DNA from 4 places in the Promicromonospora sp. NPDC050262 genome. Region 2 is predicted to be linked to each of the others. Evidence: riboswitches for the same ligand, from Rfam matches in the RefSeq annotation. Region 2 holds a riboswitch; each other region holds the start of a gene.
What was found. Region 2 has a riboswitch for thiamine pyrophosphate ahead of AB0I29_RS04685 (YkoF family thiamine/hydroxymethylpyrimidine-binding protein). Riboswitches for the same ligand answer to the same signal wherever they lie in the genome.
Positions count from the first base shown of each region.

Region 1: another riboswitch for thiamine pyrophosphate. It lies ahead of thiM (hydroxyethylthiazole kinase); the one in region 2 lies ahead of AB0I29_RS04685 (YkoF family thiamine/hydroxymethylpyrimidine-binding protein).
Region 3: another riboswitch for thiamine pyrophosphate. It lies ahead of AB0I29_RS11025 (thiamine ABC transporter substrate-binding protein); the one in region 2 lies ahead of AB0I29_RS04685 (YkoF family thiamine/hydroxymethylpyrimidine-binding protein).
Region 4: another riboswitch for thiamine pyrophosphate. It lies ahead of AB0I29_RS19095 (TenA family protein); the one in region 2 lies ahead of AB0I29_RS04685 (YkoF family thiamine/hydroxymethylpyrimidine-binding protein).

Region 1 covers NZ_JBFAKX010000012.1:134,669-139,310, reverse strand. The annotation lists gene dxr (1-deoxy-D-xylulose-5-phosphate reductoisomerase) at 1-533, shown strand, start outside; gene thiD (bifunctional hydroxymethylpyrimidine kinase/phosphomethylpyrimidine kinase) at 647-1,513, opposite strand; gene thiE (thiamine phosphate synthase) at 1,636-2,340, opposite strand; gene thiM (hydroxyethylthiazole kinase) at 2,337-3,176, opposite strand; TPP riboswitch at 3,166-3,263, opposite strand; gene AB0I29_RS18645 (TetR/AcrR family transcriptional regulator) at 3,314-3,898, opposite strand; gene AB0I29_RS18640 (aldo/keto reductase) at 4,023-4,642, shown strand, end outside.
Region 2 covers NZ_JBFAKX010000002.1:279,299-283,940, reverse strand. The annotation lists gene AB0I29_RS04695 (ABC transporter ATP-binding protein) at 1-668, opposite strand, end outside; gene AB0I29_RS04690 (ECF transporter S component) at 658-1,284, opposite strand; gene AB0I29_RS04685 (YkoF family thiamine/hydroxymethylpyrimidine-binding protein) at 1,277-1,939, opposite strand; TPP riboswitch at 1,998-2,106, opposite strand; gene AB0I29_RS04680 (glycoside hydrolase family 95 protein) at 2,252-4,609, shown strand.
Region 3 covers NZ_JBFAKX010000006.1:3,116-7,757, forward strand. The annotation lists gene AB0I29_RS11000 (sulfite exporter TauE/SafE family protein) at 1-188, shown strand, start outside; gene AB0I29_RS11005 (MogA/MoaB family molybdenum cofactor biosynthesis protein) at 185-700, shown strand; gene AB0I29_RS11010 (MoaD/ThiS family protein) at 749-988, opposite strand; gene moaC (cyclic pyranopterin monophosphate synthase MoaC) at 985-1,455, opposite strand; gene AB0I29_RS11020 (DUF4235 domain-containing protein) at 1,476-1,757, opposite strand; TPP riboswitch at 1,795-1,900, shown strand; gene AB0I29_RS11025 (thiamine ABC transporter substrate-binding protein) at 1,896-2,969, shown strand; gene AB0I29_RS11030 (iron ABC transporter permease) at 3,026-4,642, shown strand, end outside.
Region 4 covers NZ_JBFAKX010000013.1:35,010-39,651, forward strand. The annotation lists gene AB0I29_RS19080 (family 43 glycosylhydrolase) at 1-1,250, shown strand, start outside; gene AB0I29_RS19085 (methyltransferase domain-containing protein) at 1,320-2,096, shown strand; gene AB0I29_RS19090 (SRPBCC family protein) at 2,080-2,511, opposite strand; gene AB0I29_RS19095 (TenA family protein) at 2,604-3,374, opposite strand; TPP riboswitch at 3,366-3,458, opposite strand; gene AB0I29_RS19100 (LLM class F420-dependent oxidoreductase) at 3,523-4,302, shown strand; gene AB0I29_RS19105 (glycoside hydrolase family 15 protein) at 4,248-4,642, opposite strand, start outside.

The DNA of each region.
Region 1 (4,642 bases), on a different contig from region 2:
CGACCCTGGTCAACAAGGGTCTGGAGGTCATCGAGGCGCACCTGCAGTTCGACCTGCCGTTCAGCGCCATCGACGTGGTGGTGCACCCGCAGCAGATGATCCACTCCATGGTCGAGTTCGTCGACGGCTCCACCATCGCGCAGGCCGGGCCGCCGCGGATGCTCGTGCCGATCGCGCTCGGCCTGTCGTGGCCGGACCGGCTGCCCGACGTCGACGTCGGCATCGACTGGACGCAGGCCGCGAGCTGGGAGTTCCTGCCCCTGGACGACGACGCCTTCCCCGCCGTCCGCCTGGCGCGGCAGGTGGGCGAGGCCGGCGGGACGTACCCCGCCGTCTACAACGCCGCGAACGAGGTGTGCGTGGACGCCTTCCACGACGGCACCATCGGGTTCCTCGACATCGTCGACACCGTGGCCGCCGTGGTGGAGGCGCACGCTTCGACCGAGGCCGGCGACGCGGGGTCGGTCGAGGGCGTGCTCGAGGCCGACGCCTGGGCCCGGGCCCGGGCGGCGGAGATCCTCAAGTCGGCATAGCCGGCCCACCTGGCTGACTCACCGGGTTGGTTTGGCCGAGTCAGTCGGTTGGTCGGACCAGCCGACTGACTCGGCATCCTCCGGCGGGCGAGTCAGTCGGCTGGTCGGGCGAGTCAGATCGCCGGTGCGCGGGTCGCGAAGCCGTGGTCGACCGGGCCGTGACCCTGCCACGAGCCCGACGCCGTCCCCGTTCCGCCCACGACGAGGTCGTCCGCTGCGCGCAGGGCCCCGGTCAGGTACTCCTTGGCGGCCCGGACGGCGGGCTCCCACCCGTCGTGCACGGGGCGCAGGACGGCGCAGGCCGAGCTGAGCGTGCAGCCCGTGCCGTGGGTGTTCCGCGTCGGGATCCGGGGTGCGACCAGGGCGACGACGCCGTCCCCGCCGATGCCGTCCCCGCCCACACCGGGGCCCGCGAGGTGGTCGACGGACTCCGCCGAGTCGAGGTGCCCGCCCTTGACCAGGGCGAACCCCGTGCCGAGCGCCCGCAGCGCCCGCGCCTGGTCGGCCGCCTCGCCGCCGTCCCGGGCCGGCTCGGTGCCCAGCAGCACGGCGGCCTCGGGCAGGTTCGGCGTCACCAGGTCGGCCAGGGGGAGCAGCTCGTCGCGGAGCACCGCCTCGGCGTCGGGCGCGAGCAGCCGGTCGCCCGACGTCGCGACCATCACCGGGTCGAGCACCACGAACGGCGCGCGTCCCGCGGCCCGCAGGTCGCGCAGAACCGCGGCGACCGCCCGGGCGACGGCGGCGTCCGTGGTCATGCCGATCTTGACCGCGTCCACGGCGACGTCGGCGAACAGCGTGTCGAGCTGCGCGCGAACCATGTCGGCGGGCACCGGGTGCACCCGGGTCACCCCGGTCGTGGACTGCGCCGTCAGACCCGTCAGTACCGCGCAGCCGTAGCCGCCGAGCGCCGCGAACGTCTTCAGGTCGGCCTGGATCCCGGCGCCGCCGGACGGGTCCGACCCCGCGATCGTCAGCGCCACGACGGGGTGGCCGGGCGGGCGGACGCGCGGGGCGGCGTCGTCGCGAGCGGCGGCTGCGGCGGGACGCGCCTCGGTGGGGCGGGCGACGTCGGCGACCTGCGCCGCGTCCCGTGCGGGCGCGCTCACGAGGCGCGACCCGTCGTGGCGCGCGAGCGCGCGCCGGAGCGACCCTCGGCCCGCGCCGTCGCCCAGGCCAGCGCGATCTCCCGGGCCGCCCCGGCCGGGTCCGGCCTGCCGCAGACGGCGGAGACGACGGCGCTGCCGGCCGCACCGGCGCCGTGCAGCGCGGCGACGTCGTCCGCCCGCAGCCCGCCGATCGCCACGCACGGCAGCGACGCGGCGGCCGTGACGACGCTCAGCCGCGCGAACCCGATCGCCGGCCGGGCGTCGGTCTTGGTCATGGTGGGCCGCACCGGGCCCACGCCGAGCAGGTCGACGGTGCCGGGCGGCAGCTCGGCGACGGCCCGCGCCTCGTCCGGCGTGCTGACGCTCAGCCCGAGGTGCCGCTCCGGGCCGAGCAGCCGTCGCGCCGAGACGGGGTCGAGGTCACGCTGGCCCACGTGGGCGCCGTCGGCGTCGACCGCGAGCGCCACGTCGACCCGGTCGTCGACCACGAGCGGTACCCCCAGCGGCCGCAGCAGGGCGACCAGGGCGCGTCCGAGGTCCACCAGCTCGCGGGTGGTGGCGCCCGGGTCCCGGAGCTGGACGGCGGTCACGCCGCCGTCGACCGCCGCGCCCACGGTGGCGACGACCCCGGCGGGGCCGCCGCACTGCTGGGTGTCGGTGACGAGGTAGACGGACGGGTCGAGGCGGATCCGGGCGCTCATGCCTCGGCTCGCGCGGGCTCGTGCCCGGCCGCGGTGGCGGGCTCGTCCACGAGGCCGGCGCCGAGACCGACGGCCTCGGCGTCGACGTCGAACACGCGGTCGACCAGCTCGACGGCGAAGCTGCCGGGCGTGGTCGACGTGGTGCGGTCGGCGGCGACACACAGCCAGGCCGTCGCGGCGGTCGCGGCGAGCAGGCGGTCCTCGGTGACGGCGGCGCACGCGGCGACCAGCGCGCCGAGCGAGCACCCGACGCCGGTCACGCGCGTCATCAGGGACGTGCCCGCCTGGACGCGCACCACCCGCTCGCCGTCGGTGATCAGGTCGGACGCGCCGCTGACGGCGATCACGGCGCCGGAGGACCGGGCCAGGCGGAGCGCGACGTCCCGCACGCCGTCGGGCGTGTCGAGGGAGTCGACGCCGCGGCCGCCGGCGCCGCCGGCGAGCGCCTGGATCTCGGACGCGTTGCCGCGGACGACGGCGGGGCCACGCGCGAAGAGCTCGGCCGCGAGACGGGTGCGCAGCGGCAGCGCGCCGATGGCCACGGGGTCGAGCACCCAGGGCACGCCCGCGGCGGTGGCGCCGTCGACGGCGGCGCGCATGCCGTCGGCCTGGCCGCCCTCGACGGTGCCGAGGTTGATCAGCAGGCCGCCGGCGACGCCGGCCAGGACCGGTGCCTCCTCGGGGTCGGCGACCATGGCCGGTGCCGCGCCGGCGGCGAGCAGCACGTTGGCCGTGAAGTTGGTGACCACGACGTTGGTGACGCAGTGCACCAGGGGTGCGGTGGCACGCACCGCGGTGACGACCGACGCGACGGCGTCGGGCAGGACGGAGCCCATGAGGCGTTCCCTTCGCTAGCACTACCTAGATCAGGTTCCACGGGTGCATCTCAGCCGGGCTGCTGCCCGGCGCCCCGCGCCATATGGGTGCCGACCTTATACGCCTGGTGCCGGTGCCCGGAACCGCGGGCGAGTGCTCAGGAGCCGGTCCCGGCCCGGTACTGCAGCCCGTCGACGAGCAGGTCGAGCATGCGCCGGCCGTGGTCCGGCTCCTCGTCCTCCATGGGCAGCGACAGCTTGGACACGGCGTACAGGAGGTCCTGGGGGCTGACGACGTCGCGGACGGCCCCGGCCGCGACGGCGGCGTCGAGCAGCGAGCCGAGGGCGGGGCCGAGCCGCCCGATGAAGTAGGCGGGCAGGGCGTCGAACGCCGGGTCGCCCGAGTGCAGCGCCGAGGCGAGCCCGCGCTTGGTCACGAGGAACTGGGTGTAGCGGTGGAGCCACTTCTCGAGCGCGACGACCGGCGGGTGCTCGGCCGCCAGCGTCGGGGCGGTGTCGGCGGTGGCGTCGACCTCCGCCTGGAACACGGCCTTGACCAGGTCCGACCGCTTGGGGAAGTGGCGGTAGAGCGTGCCGACCCCGACGCCGGCCAGGTCGGCGATCTCCTTGGCGGGTGCGTCGACGCCCGACGTGCCGAAGACCTGCTTGGCGGCGTCGAGCAGCGCGTCGATGTTGCGCTGCGCGTCGCGGCGCAGCGGCCGCTGCTCTGTGTCCTGGATCACTTCGCTCCCGATCTCTTGCTAACCGGAATGGCTTTCCATATAGTTCTGGAAAAGCGTTCCGCTTAGCTCCAGACTACGGCATCGCGGTGACGCCCACCAGACCTCTCGACCCCAGGAGGGCCCCATGCAGTACCGCAGCCTCGGCCGGACCGGCATCAAGGTCAGCCCCTACGCGCTCGGCGCGATGATGTTCGGAGCGATCGGCAACCCCGACCACGACGAGTCGGTCAAGATCATCCACAAGGCCCTCGACGCGGGGATCAACTTCATCGACACGGCCGACGCGTACTCCCGCGGTGAGTCCGAGGAGATCGTGGGCAAGGCGCTCAAGGGCCGCCGCGACGACGTCGTGCTGGCCACCAAGGTGCACCTGCCGATGAGCGACGACCCCAACCACCGCGGCAACTCACGGCGCTGGATCATCGCCGAGGTGGAGAACTCGCTGCGCCGCCTGGGCACCGACCACATCGACCTGTACCAGATCCACCGGCCCGACCCGGACACCGACGTCGAGGACACGCTCGCCGCGCTGACCTACCTGGTCAACTCCGGCAAGGTGCGGGCCATCGGCTCGTCCACGATGCCCGCAGCCGACATCGTCCAGGCACAGTGGGTGGCCGAGCGGCGCGGGCTGGAGCGGTTCCGCACCGAGCAGCCGCCGTACTCGATCCTCAACCGCGGCATCGAGCGCGACGTCCTGCCGGTCGCCCAGCAGTACGGCATGGGCACCCTCGTCTGGAGCCC
Region 2 (4,642 bases):
ATCCAGCGCTCCGGGAGGGCCTCCGCCCCGGCGTCGCCCGCCAGCTCGTCGAGCCGGTGCTCCACGAGCACCCAGGCGGCGCCGGTCGTGCGCCGGACGACGTCGAGCGCGCGCCGCACGGCGTCGATCCCGGCGGCGTCGAGCATGGAGGTCGGCTCGTCGAGCAGCAGCAGGGTCGGCGAGGGCGCGATCGCCGCGGCGAGCGCCACGCGCTGCAGCTCCCCGCCCGACAGCTCCGCCGTGGCCCGCCCGGCCAGGGCCGCCGCCCCGGCCCGTTCGAGCGCCGTGCGCACGAGCGGGCCGATCGCGGCAGGGTCGACGGCGAGGTTCTCCAGCGGGAACGCGACCTCGTCGAGCACGTCGGGGAGGCAGACGCCGGACTCCGGGTCCTGGGCCACGACGCCCACGACGTCGGCGAGCGCCGCGATCCCGGTACCGGCCACGGACCTGCCGGCGACGCTCACCGCGCCGTCCACCTGCGCGTGGACGGCGTGCGGGACCGCGCCGTGCAGCAGCCGGAGCAGCGTCGACTTGCCGGACCCCGACGGGCCGAGCACGAGCACGCTCTGCCCTGCGTCGATGCGCAGGTCGACCGGTCCCACCCCGTCGCCGGTGCCATACACCGCCTCCAGGCCGGTGGCCTCGACGACGACGGCGTCAGCGCTCACGGCGCACCACGGGCCCGCGGAGCGCGGCGTCCGCCCGGCCGATGGCGAACTCGTCGAGCACGCCGGTGCCGTACAGGCGGTCGACGATCACCTTGGCGAGCAGGCCGCCCAGCACGAGACCGGAGACGAGCTGCATCCCCAGGCGCAGCGCCAGGATGTCCTGTCCGTACCAGCCGAACCGGAACGCGGACCACACGAAGACCAGGCCCGCGCCCAGCAGGCCCGACGCCGCGTACACCCCCCATCCGAACCGGCGGTAGCGGGTCAGCGCGAACGGGAGCTCGCTGCCGGCGCCCTGGATCGCCGCGGCCACCAGCAGGAGCGGCCCGACCGGGGAACCCAGGAACACCACCTCGACGACGGACGCGATCACCTCGGCGATGATGCCCACGAACGGCTTGCGGATGATCGCGACCGCGATCGGCGCCACCAGGAGCCAGCCGCCCAGCAGCACGTGCTGGGCCAGGTCGCCGGCCGGTCCCATCGCCACGGCGAGCCCGTTCCACGCCTGCACGAGCGCCCAGTACAGGAATCCGAACACCACGCCGAGCATCACCATGAGCACGATGTCACGCAGCGGCAGCCGCGCCCGGCGGCGCGTCGTCGGCTCACTCATCGGTGCCGGCCGCGGTGTGGCTCGGGCTGTTCACCGAGAGGGTGAGGTGGCTGGTGACGTGCTGCACCGTGCGTCCCGCGAGGACCCAGCCGGCGAAGGCACTGGCGAGCACCCGTCCGGCGTCGCCCTCCAGGCGGGTGACGAAGTGCTGCGAGCCGCGGAACGTCCCGTTGTCCTTGGCCAGCTCGATCGCGGCGTAGATGTCGCGCATGTGGTCCGGCGTCACGTCCGCGCGGACGTCGTCGGCCAGCGGGTACAGCGCCCACTCGGCCGAGACGAACCGGCCGGTGTCGCGCCCCTGGGGCACCTCGGTGACCCGCGGGCCGGCACCGCCGGGCAGCTCGCACACCACCTCGCCCGGGCAGCCCCGGGACAGGTGCACGGTGATCGTCGCGTGCCTGCCCGACGCCGCGATCCCGGCCGTCAGGTCGGTCACGTACCGCAGCAGGTCGGCCTCGGCGCCGCCCACGTAGGTGCTCACGTCGCCGGTCTCGACGACCAGCCCTGTGGTGTCGGCCTGCCGCAGCGCGCCCAGGATCACGTCGACGTAGTCGTCCGACATCACCGCGGCGGTGATCCGCGCGCCGACGCCGAAGCGCATCGGGTCGCCGCGCAGCTCTGCGGTCTCGTCGGTCACGGTGGCGTGGTCCGCCATGAGGTCCTCCCCTGTCCGTCGGATGTCCGTCGGGCACAGGAGGACGGGACCGGTACGGCCACGTCCTGAGGTCGCTTCCTGCGCCGGCATGATCCGGATCAGGTTCAACGGTCGGAGTTCGATTACTCCCTCTCAGCCCGGCATACCGGACTCCCGTGCTCGGCGCTCACCGTAACAGCACCCGTCACACCACCTGGACATTCCGGCTGAGCACCTGGACGCTTCGGCTGTTTTGCCCGTTTATCACCCCTGTTCGTGCTAGGTTCCCGGACGCCTGGTTGAGCTCGCTCGATGACGAACGGAGCACCCGCCATGACCTTCGAATCAAGTCGCCGTGACTTCCTGCGCCTGACGGGCGCCGCCGGCGCGGGCCTCGCGCTCGGCGGGGTCCCCTTCGCCGCGCACGCCACGCCCGTGCGCCCGGAGTCCGACCCGGCAGTGCCTCCGTCGGCGGCCACGACGCTGTGGTACCCGGAGCCGGCCGCCGAGGACCGGATCATCGAGGAGGGCCTGCCGATCGGCAACGGCCGGCTCGGGGGCCTGGTCACCGGCGGCCCCGGCGACGACGCGCTCTACCTGACCGACGGCTCGTTCTGGACCGGCGGACGCAACGACGTCCTGCTGGACGACGGGCAGCTGCCGTACGGTCGTGACGACTTCGGCAGCTTCGGGCTCCTCGCGAAGGTGCGCGTCGCGGTCCCCGCGCACAGCGGTAACGCGGTCGGCGACTACCGGCGCGAGCTCGACCTCGCCAACGGGGTCGTGTCCGCCACCTATCGCCACGGCGGCCGGCGCTTCCGTCGTGAGGCCTACGCCAGCCATCCCGACGACGTCGTGGTGATCCGGCTGACCGGCGGACCCCTGACCGGCACCATCGCGCTGGACGGTACCCACGGGGAGACGACGTCCGCCGACGGGCGGCACCTGTCCTTCGCGGGGGCGCTCGGCAACGGGCTGCGCCACGCGGCGGCGGTGACTGCCGTGAGCACCACCGGACGGGTGGCTGCCGACGGCGGCGTGCTGTCGTTCGAGGACTGCACGGACCTGCTGATCGTGGTGTGCGCGGGCACCGACTACGTGCCGGACGCCGCCCGCGACTTCCGCGACCCGTCGGCCGACCCGCTCGCGCTGGCCGTCGAGAAGGTCACCGCCGGCGCCCGCGTGGCCGGGCACCGGCTGCGGGCCACGCACGTCGCCGACTACCGGCGTCTGTACGGGCGCATGTCGATCGACCTGGGCGACTCCACCACGGCCCAGCGGGAGCTGGACTCGTGGTCCCGGCTGACCGCCCGGCACGCCGACCCCGACGTACCCGACCCGGAGCTCGAGGCCGCGTACGTGCAGTACGGGCGCTACCTGACCATCACCGGCTCGCGCGACCGGCTGCCCATGAACCTGCAGGGCGTGTGGGTCCACAACAACACACCGGACTGGTACGCGGACTACCACACCGACATCAACATCCAGATGAACTACTGGCTCGCCGATCCCGCCGGGCTCGGCGAGTGCGCGGTCCCTCTCGCCGACTACTGCGTCGCACAGCTCCCGGTCTGGACCGACGTGACCGGCCGGCTCTACAACGACCCGCGCAACCGGTTCCGGAACTCCAGCGGCGAGATCGCGGGCTGGGCCATCGCCTTCTCCACGAACATCTACGGCGGCAGCGGCTGGGCGTGGCACCCGGCCGGCAACGCCTGGCTGTGCAGCACGCTGTGGCGCCACTACGAGTACAGCCAGGACCAGGCCTACCTCGAGAAGATCTACCCGGTGCTGCGGGGTGCGGCCGAGTTCTGGCGGGCACGGCTGGTCACCGTCACCGTGACGGACCCGAGCGGCGCCCCGCGCGAGGTGCTCGTCGACGACACGGCCTGGTCGCCCGAGCACGGCCCCGACGCTCGCGGCACCACCTACGGCCAGGAGCTGGCCTGGGACCTGTTCCAGCAGGTGCAGGTCGCAGCGCGCCGCCTGGGGCGGGACGCCGCCCTCGCCGCCGAGCTCGCGGACCTCCAGGCCCGGCTCCACCTGCCCGAGGTCAGCCCGGAGACAGGCTGGCTCCAGGAGTGGATGAGCCCCGCGAACCTGGGCGAGGTCACCCACCGGCACCTCTCGCCGCTGGTCGGTTTCTACCCGGGCGACCGGATCGCCACGGACACGAGCCCGGCCGAGCTGATCGACGGCGTCCGGAACCTGCTCACGGCCCGGGGCACGGACAACTACGGCTGGGCGTGCGCCTGGCGGTCGCTGTGCTGGTCCCGGCTCAAGGACGCCGACAAGGCGTACCAACTCTACCTGACGGTGCTGCGCCCGTCGGTGGACAACGGCAACGGCACGGCCCCGAACTTCTTCGACATGTACAGCCAGGGCAGCTACACGATCTTCCAGATCGACGCCAACCTCGGGGGCGCGGCCGCCGCCCTGGAGATGGTCCTCTACTCCCGCCCCGGCGTCATCGAGCTGCTGCCCGCGCTGCCCGCGGCCTGGGCGGACCGCGGCAGCGTCACCGGCGTCGGCGCCCGCGGCGGGTTCGAGGTCGACGTCGTCTGGCGTCGGGGACAGGTCACGCAGGCGACGATCCGCAGCGTCGGCGGGACCGAGACGGAGGTGCGCGCCGGGACCTGGCGGCGGCACGTCAGGCTGCGCCACGGACAGTCGATCACGGTCCGGCCCTGACGGCGGGCCCGTAGGCTCGGGACGATCCACCGC
Region 3 (4,642 bases), on a different contig from region 2:
CCAACTCGCGCACGCTGCTCAACAGCGACTGGATCGCCGCCTCCGACCCGGTCAAGATCCCGATCTACGTGGTGATCTGGCTGGGCTGGGCCGCCGCCGTCGTCTGGTCCGTGCGGGCGCACCGCAAGGCCCTGGCCGAGGAGGCCGCCGTGAGCGAGAAGCCGGAGGCCGATAGCGTGTCGGCATGACGTCCGACCAGGTAGCGGTGATCACCGTCTCCGACCGCTGTGCCCGCGGCGAGGCCGAGGACCGTTCCGGTCCCGCGGCGGCGCGGATCCTGCGTGAGGCGGGGTTCACCGACCTGGTCACCCATCTGGTACCCGACGGCGTCGAGCCGGTCCGTGACGTGCTGCGGACCGCGCTCGACGCCGGCGCTCGTCTGGTGGTGACCACCGGGGGCACGGGGATCACGCCTCGCGACCTCACGCCCGAGGGCACGCGCGAGGTGCTGGACTACGAGGTACCGGGCGTCGCCGAGGCCGTGCGGCAGCGGGGCACCGGCGCGGGCATCCCCACCGCGGCGCTCTCGCGAGGGCTGGTGGGCGTGGCCCGGTCCGCGACCGGGACGCGGGCGCTCGTGGTGAACCTGCCCGGGTCGTCCGGGGGCGTGCGGGACGGCCTCGACGTGGTGCTCGGCCTCTGGCCGCACGTCCGCTCCCAGCTCGACGGCGGCGACCACCCGGCTCCCGTGCCGGGGTAGCACCGCCGGGTTCGTGCCGTCAGGCGCCAGCGGCCCGCCGGCCGGGCGTCAGCCGCCCGCGAAGGGCGGGAGCACGTCGACCGTGACGCCGTCCGGGACGGTCGCCTCGTCCGCCGTGGCGCGGGCGCCCGCGACCAGCAGCGCACACTTCGGCAGCACGTCACCGAGGGCCGGGTGGGCGGCGGCGAGGGCACCGCGGAGGGCGGCGACCGACGTCGGGCCGTCGAGCTGTTCGGTGGTGCGCCCCGCGGCCTCCCGGGCGCCGGCGAAGTAGCGGACCGTGATCACTCGGCACGCACCCAGTCGCCCGACTTGCCGCCCGTCTTGCGCTCCAGCCGCACGTCCGCGAGCGAGACCGACTTGTCCAGGCCCTTCACCATGTCGATCACGGCCAGGCCGGCGACCGCGACGGCGGTGAGCGCCTCCATCTCGACGCCGGTGCGGTCGGCCGTGCGGACGGTCGCGGTGACGACGACGCCGTCGTCGGTCACCTCCAGGTCCACCGCCGCGCCGTGCACGCCGATCACGTGGGCCAGCGGCAGCAGGTCCGGCGTCTTCTTGGCCGCGGCGATGCCCGCGACGCGGGCCACGGCCAGCACGTCGCCCTTGGGCACGGCGCCGTCGCGCAGGGCCTGGACGACGGCGGGGGCGCAGCGGACGAGGCCCGAGGCCGTCGCCGAGCGGACGGTCGGCTGCTTGGCGGTGACGTCGACCATGCGGGCCTGGCCGCGGTCATCGAGGTGCGTGAAGCTCACGGCACCAGGGTGTCATGCCCTCACACGGCGCTGCGCCGTGCGGCGATCCGCACCGCGGCGCGGTGCGCGCCCTTCGCGGCGAGCCGCTTGGCGAACACCGCGGTCCCGGCGGCGACGGCCGCGAACACGGTCGCCTGCACCATGTCGAGCTCGGGGTCGTCCGGCTTGTTCGGCGCGTCGTTGCCCGTCACGCCCTTCCAGATCATGCTGACGGCCTTCTGCGCGACCCAGCCGGCCGCGAGCGTCAGGGCGAGAGTGCCGACCTTCTCGGCGAGTGTCTGTTCCGTCTCAATCTTGGCCACCTCCACACCGTAGCCCTCGCGGGCCGACTAGGCTGCATGGAAACGACAGGGGAGCGCCCCGATGGCGCTGAGAGTGCGGAGAGCCGCAGACCCTTGAACCTGATCCGGGTAACACCGGCGGAGGAAGTCGGAGGAACGATGTCGCGTCTTTCCGGTGCCCACGGGGGCACCATCCCTACCGTCGCGGTCGCGCTGTCGGCGGCACTGCTGCTCGCCGGCTGCTCCGGCGGCTCCGGCTCCGGCGACGACGCGTCCGGCGCGGGCGACCCGGGGACCGTGACGCTGGTGACCCACGACTCCTGGGCGCTCGACGAGAAGCTGATCGACCAGTTCGAGCAGGAGTCCGGCACGACGGTCGAGGTCAGCGCCGCGGGCGACGCCGGCACACTGGTGAACCAGCTCGTGCTGACCAAGGACGCCCCGCTCGGGGACGCCGTGTTCGGCATCGACAACACGTTCGCCTCCCGCGCGCTGGAGGCGGGCGTGGTCGAGGAGTACACGCCCGCCGACCTCCCGGAGGGGGCCGAGCAGCTCGGCGGGGCGCTCACGCCCGTCGACCAGGGCGACGTCTGCGTGAACGCCGACGAGGCCTGGTTCGAGGAGTCGGGCCTCGACGTGCCGACGACGCTGGAGGACCTGGCCGACCCGCAGTACAAGGACCTGCTCGTGGTGACCAACCCGGCGACGTCGTCCCCGGGCCTCGCGTTCCTGCTGGCGACGATCGGGGCGTTCGGCGAGGACGGGTTCGAGGACTACTGGGCCTCGCTGGTGGACAACGGCGTCAAGGTCGCCGACTCGTGGGAGGACGCCTACTACGTCGACTTCTCCGGGGCGGGCGAGGGCGGCGAGCGGCCGCTCGCGCTGTCCTACGCGACGTCGCCGGCGTTCACGGTGAGCGAGGACGGCTCGGAGTCGACCACCAGTGCGCTGCTGGAGACGTGCTTTCGGCAGGTCGAGTACGCGGGCGTGCTCGCGGGGTCGGACAACCCGGAGGGCGCCCGGGCGGTGGTGGACTTCCTGCTCACGCACGACGTCCAGGCCGCCCTGCCGGAGTCGATGTACATGTACCCGGCTGACGCCGCCGTGGAGCTGCCCGCCGACTGGCAGAAGTTCGCGCCCCAGGCCGACGCCCCGTTCGAGGTGGACCCGGCCGACGTGAGCGAGCACCGCGACGAGTGGATCGAACGGTGGACCGAGACAGTCGTGGGCTGAGCCGGAGGCGCGGAGCCGCAGGCTCAGCCCACCACGGGTGGAGCCGGAGCCCGAGCCTGACCGGGAGCAGGGGGCACGGCCTCCGGCCCGCGCCCCTGCTCTGGGGGGCAGCGGTCGCCGTCCCCCTCGGCTTCCTCGCGGTCTTCTTCGCGTGGCCGGTGGCGGCGCTCGTGGTCCGCGGGTTCGTGCCCGACGGCGCGCTCGACCTCACCGGGTTCGTCGAGGTGCTCACCCGCCCGCGCACGTGGCGGCTCGTGGGGCTCACGCTCACCCAGGCCGTGCTCGGCACGGCGTTCTCGGTGCTGCTCGGCCTGCCGCTCGCCTACCTCCTGTACCGACGGTCGTTCGCCGGGCGCAGCCTGGCGCGCGGGCTGGTGACCGTGCCGTTCGTGCTGCCCGCCGTGGTGGTCGGCGTGGCGTTCCGCGCACTGTTCGCGCCGAGCGGCGCGCTCGGGTTCCTCGGGCTGGAGGAGTCGCTCGCCGGGATCGTCGTCGCGCTCGTCTTCTTCAACGTGTCCGTGGTGGTGCGCACCGTGGGCGGGCTCTGGGAGCGCCTCGATCCCCGGGCCGAGGAGGCAGCGGCCTCGCTCGGCGCCGGTCCGGCCCGCGTGTTCCGGACGGTCACGCTGCCGTCGCTCGCGCCCGCGATCACGTCGGCCGCGTCGGTCGTGTTCCTGTTCTGCGCCACGGCGTTCGGGGTGGTGCTGGTGCTCGGCGGCGTGCGGTACGGCACCATCGAGACCGAGATCTGGACCCGCACCACCCAGTTCCTCGACCTGCGGTCCGCCTCCGTGCTGTCGATCCTGCAGCTCGTCGTCATCACCGCGGCCCTGGCCGTGTCCGCGCGCGCCCGCCGGCGGCGCGAGGCCGCGCTGCACCTCGTCTCCGCGCGGCGCTCGGCACGTCCGCTGTCCTGGCGCTCGCCCGCCGACGTGGGCGCGGCCCTCGCGGGCACCGCGATCGTCGCCGGGCTCGTCGCGCTGCCGCTCGCCGGGCTGGTCGTCCGCTCGTTCCGGGAGCCGGACGGGTCCTGGGGCCCGGGCAACTACCTGGCGCTCGGCACCACCGGCGAGCGGAACGCGCTCGTCGTGACCGTGTGGGAGGCCACCGCGACCTCGCTGCGGATCGCGCTGACCGCCACCCTGATCGCCCTGGTCGTGGGCGGTCTCGTGGCGCTCGTCGTGTCCCGGCGGCCCCGATCCGTGGGCGCGCGCCGCGCCATCGGCACGCTCGACGGGCTGTTCATGCTGCCGCTGGGCGTGTCCGCGGTGACCGTCGGCTTCGGGTTCCTGATCACCATGGACCAGCCCGTGCTCGGCCTGGACCTGCGCACCTCCGGGCTGCTCGTACCCGTGGCCCAGGCCGTCGTCGCCGTACCGCTCGTCGTGCGCACCGTGCTGCCGGTGCTCCGGGCGATCGACCCCAGCCTGCGGGAGGTCGCCGCCGTGCTGGGCTCCGGCCCGGGGCGCGTGCTGCGTACCGTGGACCTGCCGATCGCCCTGCGGTCGGTCGGACTGGCCACCGGGTTCGCGTTCGCGGTGTCGCTCGGCGAGTTCGGCGCCACGTCGTTCCTCGCGCGGCCCGACGGCGCCACCCTCCCGGTCGTGATCTACCGCCTCATCGGGCGGCCCGGGGCGGAGAACTACGGGATGGCGCTCGCGGCGTCCGTGGTG
Region 4 (4,642 bases), on a different contig from region 2:
TCCGGACGACGGTGCGGCCGAGCCTCGTGCTCGACCGCGACTTCCCCGACCCCGACGTGTCGAAGTTCGGGAACACCTACTACGCGTACGCCACCAACCAGGGCAAGAACCTGCCCTGGGCCACCGCGCCCGACCCGGACGGGCCGTGGACCTTCCAGTCCGCCGACGCCCTGCCGACCCTCGGCGCGTGGGCCAAGACCGGACGCACCTGGGCGCCCGACGTCTCGCAGCGCGCCGACGGCAAGTACGTCCTCTACTACACGGCGTGGCACACCGCGTCCGGGCGGCAGTGCATCGGCGCGGCGCTGGCCGACTCCCCCGGCGGCCCGTTCGCGCCCGTCGGCAGCGAGCCGCTCATCTGCCCGCTGGAGGCGGGCGGCGCGATCGACGCGTCCAGCTTCGTCGACACCGACGGCACCCGGTACATCCTGTGGAAGAACGACGGCAACGCCATCGGCGCCACCACCTGGATCCACGTGCAGCGCGTGGCCGCGGACGGCCTCACCTTCCAGGGCGGCGCCACCCAGGTGCTGCGCAACGACCGGGCCGACGAGGCCGGCATCATCGAGGCGCCGGTCGTGACCAAGGTGGGCGGCACGTACGTGCTGTTCTACTCGGCGGGCCCGTACAGCACCAACTCGTACGGCACCAACTACGCGGTGGCCAGCTCGATCACCGGCCCGTACACCAAGGCGTTCCGGTTCCTCATGACCACCGACTCGCTCGACGGCGCGGTGTCCGGACCAGGCGGCGCCGACGTGCTGCGGGACGCCGGGGGCGACAAGCTGATCTTCCACGGCCACCGGGACGCGGGCGGCCGCGGCATGTACGTCGCCGACCTCGGCTGGGCGAACTCGAACCCGGTGGTGCGCGGCAGCCGGGTGCGCTACGAGGCCGAGCGCGGCACCCTGAACAACTGCACGGTCCGCGAGAACGCGGCCGGCGCGTCCGACGGCAAGGTCGCCGCCTACATCGACCACGCCGACAGCTGGGTCGACGTCGGCTCGGTCTACGTGCCGACGTCCGGCAGCTACACGCTGCACGTGGGTTACGCCAACGGCTCGGCCGTGACGGCGTCGCACACGGTCACGGTCAACGGGGTGTCCGCCGGGTCCATCAGCTACCCGATCACCGGCTGGGACAACTGGCAGCAGTCCAGCAAGGACATCACGCTGCAGGCCGGCTGGAACACCGTCCGGCTGGGCAAGGGGACGGCGTTCACGGAGCTGGACTACATCGAGGTCGCGTAGCGCGGACGCCGCGGCCCGGCCCGTCGTGATGTATCTTGACATCAAGATACTCGACGGCGAGGAGTTGTGATGGCCGACTGGAACCCCGGTGCCTACCTGCAGTACACGGACGAGCGGTCCCGCCCGTTCACGGAGCTGGTCGCCCGGGTGCCGGGCACGCCCGCCACGATCGTCGACCTCGGGTGCGGTCCGGGCCATCTCACCTCCGTGCTCCGCGCACGCTGGCCCGAGGCGCACGTCACCGGGGTGGACGCCTCCCCCGCCATGATCGACCGGGCCCGCGCCGCCGACCCGGGCACCGAGTACGTGCTGGCCGACCTCAGCACGGACGAGCACACCGCCGACCTCGTCATCAGCAACGCGGCGCTCCAGTGGGTCCCGGGGCACCGCGAGCTCCTCACCACGCTGGCCGACCGCGCCACGCAGACCTTCGCGTTCCAGGTGCCGGGCAACCACGACGCGCCCAGCCACCGGCTCCTGCGTGAGGTCGCCGCCCGCGCGCCGTACGCCGACGTCGTCGGGCCCGTCGAGCGACGGGCTACCGCCGACCCGGCCGAGTACCTGGAGCTCCTGGCCCGGCCGGGCTGGACCGTCGACGCGTGGGAGACCACCTACACGCACGTCCTGCACGGACCGGACCCGGTGCTGCGCTGGATCTCGGCGACCGGCGCGCAGCCCACGCTCCAGGCGCTGGAGGCGAAGGACCCGGCCCTGCGCGCCAGGTTCGAGGAGGAGTTCGGCGCGGCGCTCCGGGAGGCCTACCCCGAGCTCGAGCACGGCACGCCGCTGGCGTTCCGCCGGGTGTTCGCGGTGGCCACCCGGGACGGCGTCAGCCCCGCTGGGTGACCCGGGCCTCGAGCCCGGCCAGCTCGGTGTCGACGTACCGCCGCGTGCGGCCCCGCACCAGGTTGCCGAACAGCCAGGCCAGGGAGCCGGTCTGCGTGATCGCGAGCGTCACGCGGGAGCGGCCGTCGGGCAGGGGCTCGACCAGGTGCTCCGCCTGCGTGGTCAGGCCCGGCGCCTCGCTGATCCACGCGAAGTGGCGCGGCGGGTCCCACTCGTCCATCAGCCAGATCGCGAGCGGCAGCCTGGGCTGCTCGATCCGCACCTGCGTGCCGACGTCCGGCGGGTTGGGCCCGTCGATGATCTCGACCGACGTCATGGACGACGTCCAGTCGGGCATGTGCTCGACGTCGGACAAGACCGCCCAGACGGCCTCGGGCGAGGCGTCGATCTCGGCGGAGGTGCTGTAGCTCGGCATCGGTGCTCCTGTCCTGGAGGGGTGACGCCGGCGGCCGGCGTCACCCCCTAGTCTCGACCTCGGGACACGATCTCGCGCCCGACCGACACGCCTCAGGCGCGGACGGGCGGCGTCGGCCAGGTCGGGGCGGTCAGGCCCTGCTCGAAGAAGAGGTACTCGTGCACCGACGAGATCTCGAACGCCCGCAGCATGCGCTCGCGCTCGTCCGGGGAGACCCAGCGGGCCGCGTCGTCGGCCAGACGGCGGGCCTGCCGGGTCGACTCCTGGAAGGCCTCGTCGCCGTAGGTGCCGATCCAGGCCCCGTACCGGTGCCCCGCCAGGCCGCCGGGGCGGCGTCCGGCCAGGTCCACGAGCACGCTCCCGACATGCGCGTAGAGCCAGAAGCACGGCAGGAGCGCGGCGACCGTCTCGGCGTAGCTGCCCGACGCCGCGGCGTGCAGGTGGCCCGTGTACGCCGCGGTCACGGGGGACGGCACGATCGCGGCGACCTCGCTGGCCGCCAGCCCGGCGTGGGCGCCCAGCCAGTCGCGGTGCAGCGCCGTCTCGACCTCCAGGGCCGTCACGGACGACCGCGCGAGGAAGCCCTGCGCGGCCGGGTCGGGCGCCACCTGCGCGGCCCGCGCCAGGATGCGCGAGTACTCGCGCAGGTAGGCAGCGTCCTGGGCGAGGTAGAACGCGAAGGACTCGGCGGGCAGCGAGCCGTCCCCGAGCGCCCGGACGAACGGCATGTGCTCGACGGCGTCGCGCCAGCCCGCGATGCGTTCCCAGGCCTCCTCGGTGAAGGGGCGGACGGCGGCGGGGCGGGCCGGCTCGGCGACGCCGGCCGGGGTCTCGGTGGAAACGGGGACAACAGAAGTAGTCACGATGGACATCCCTTCGCCAGCATGATCTGGATCAGGTTCGACGGGTGTGGTCTCAGCCCTGGCAGGGCACCCCGTGTCACGTGCGGCAGAGGCTACCGGATCGGGCGGGCCGTAGGCTGCCGGATCGGACCGGTCGTAGGCTGCCGCCATGACAGACCGCCCGATCCGCATCGGTGTCCAGCTCCAGCCCCAGCACGCCGACTACTCCGCCCTGCGTGACGCGGTGCTCCGCGCCGAGGACGCCGGCGTCGACATCATCTTCAACTGGGACCACTTCTTCCCGCTGCGGGGCAACCCCGACGGCAAGCACTTCGAGTGCTGGACCATGCTCGGCGCGTGGGCGGAGCAGACCGAGCGCGTGGAGATCGGCGCGCTCGTGACCGGCATCGGCTACCGCAACCCCGACCTGCTGGCGGACATGGCGCGCACGGTCGACCACATCTCGGGCGGGCGGCTGATCCTGGGCCTGGGCGCCGGCTGGTTCGAGAAGGACTACGACCAGTTCGGCTACGAGTTCGGCACGGCGGGTTCGCGCATCGCGAGCCTGGCCGACGCGATGCCGCGTATCAAGGCCCGGCTGGCGGCCGGCAACCCGGCGCCCTCGCGCGAGATCCCGATCCTGATCGGCGGCGGCGGGGTGCGCAAGACGCTGCGGATCGTGGCCGAGCACGCCGACATCTGGCACGCGTTCGGCGATGTGCCGACCCTGACGAGCAAGTCCGCGATCCTCGACGAGCACGGTGCCGCCGTCGGGCGGGACACCGCCGCACTGGTCGAGCGCTCGGTGCAGGCGCAGGGCTCGCCCGCTCAGGAGGGCGAGGCCCTCGTGGCGGCCGGGGCCACGCTGTTCACCGTCGGGGTGACCGGCCCGGACTACGACCTGTCGACCGTCACGGACTGGGTCGCCTGGCGCGACTCGCGAGGCTGACCCAGCCGCAGCGCGCTGTTGACCAGACCCAGGTGGCTGAACGCCTGGGGTGTGTTGCCGAGGTGCCGGCCGGTGGCCGGGTCGTACTCCTCGCTGAGCAGGCCCAGGTCGTTGCGCACGGCGAGCAGCCGTTCGAACAGGGCGACCGACTCGTCGACCCGGCCGATGCCGTGCAGCGCGTCGACCAGCCAGAAGTTGCACACCAGGAACGTCGCCTCGGCGCCGGGCAGGCCGTCCACCTGGTCGTCGGCCTCGTTGTGGTAGCGCCGCAGCAGCCCGTCCTGGCCGAGCTCGCGCTGCACGGCGTCCACGGTGCCGACGACGCGGGGGTCGTCCCAGG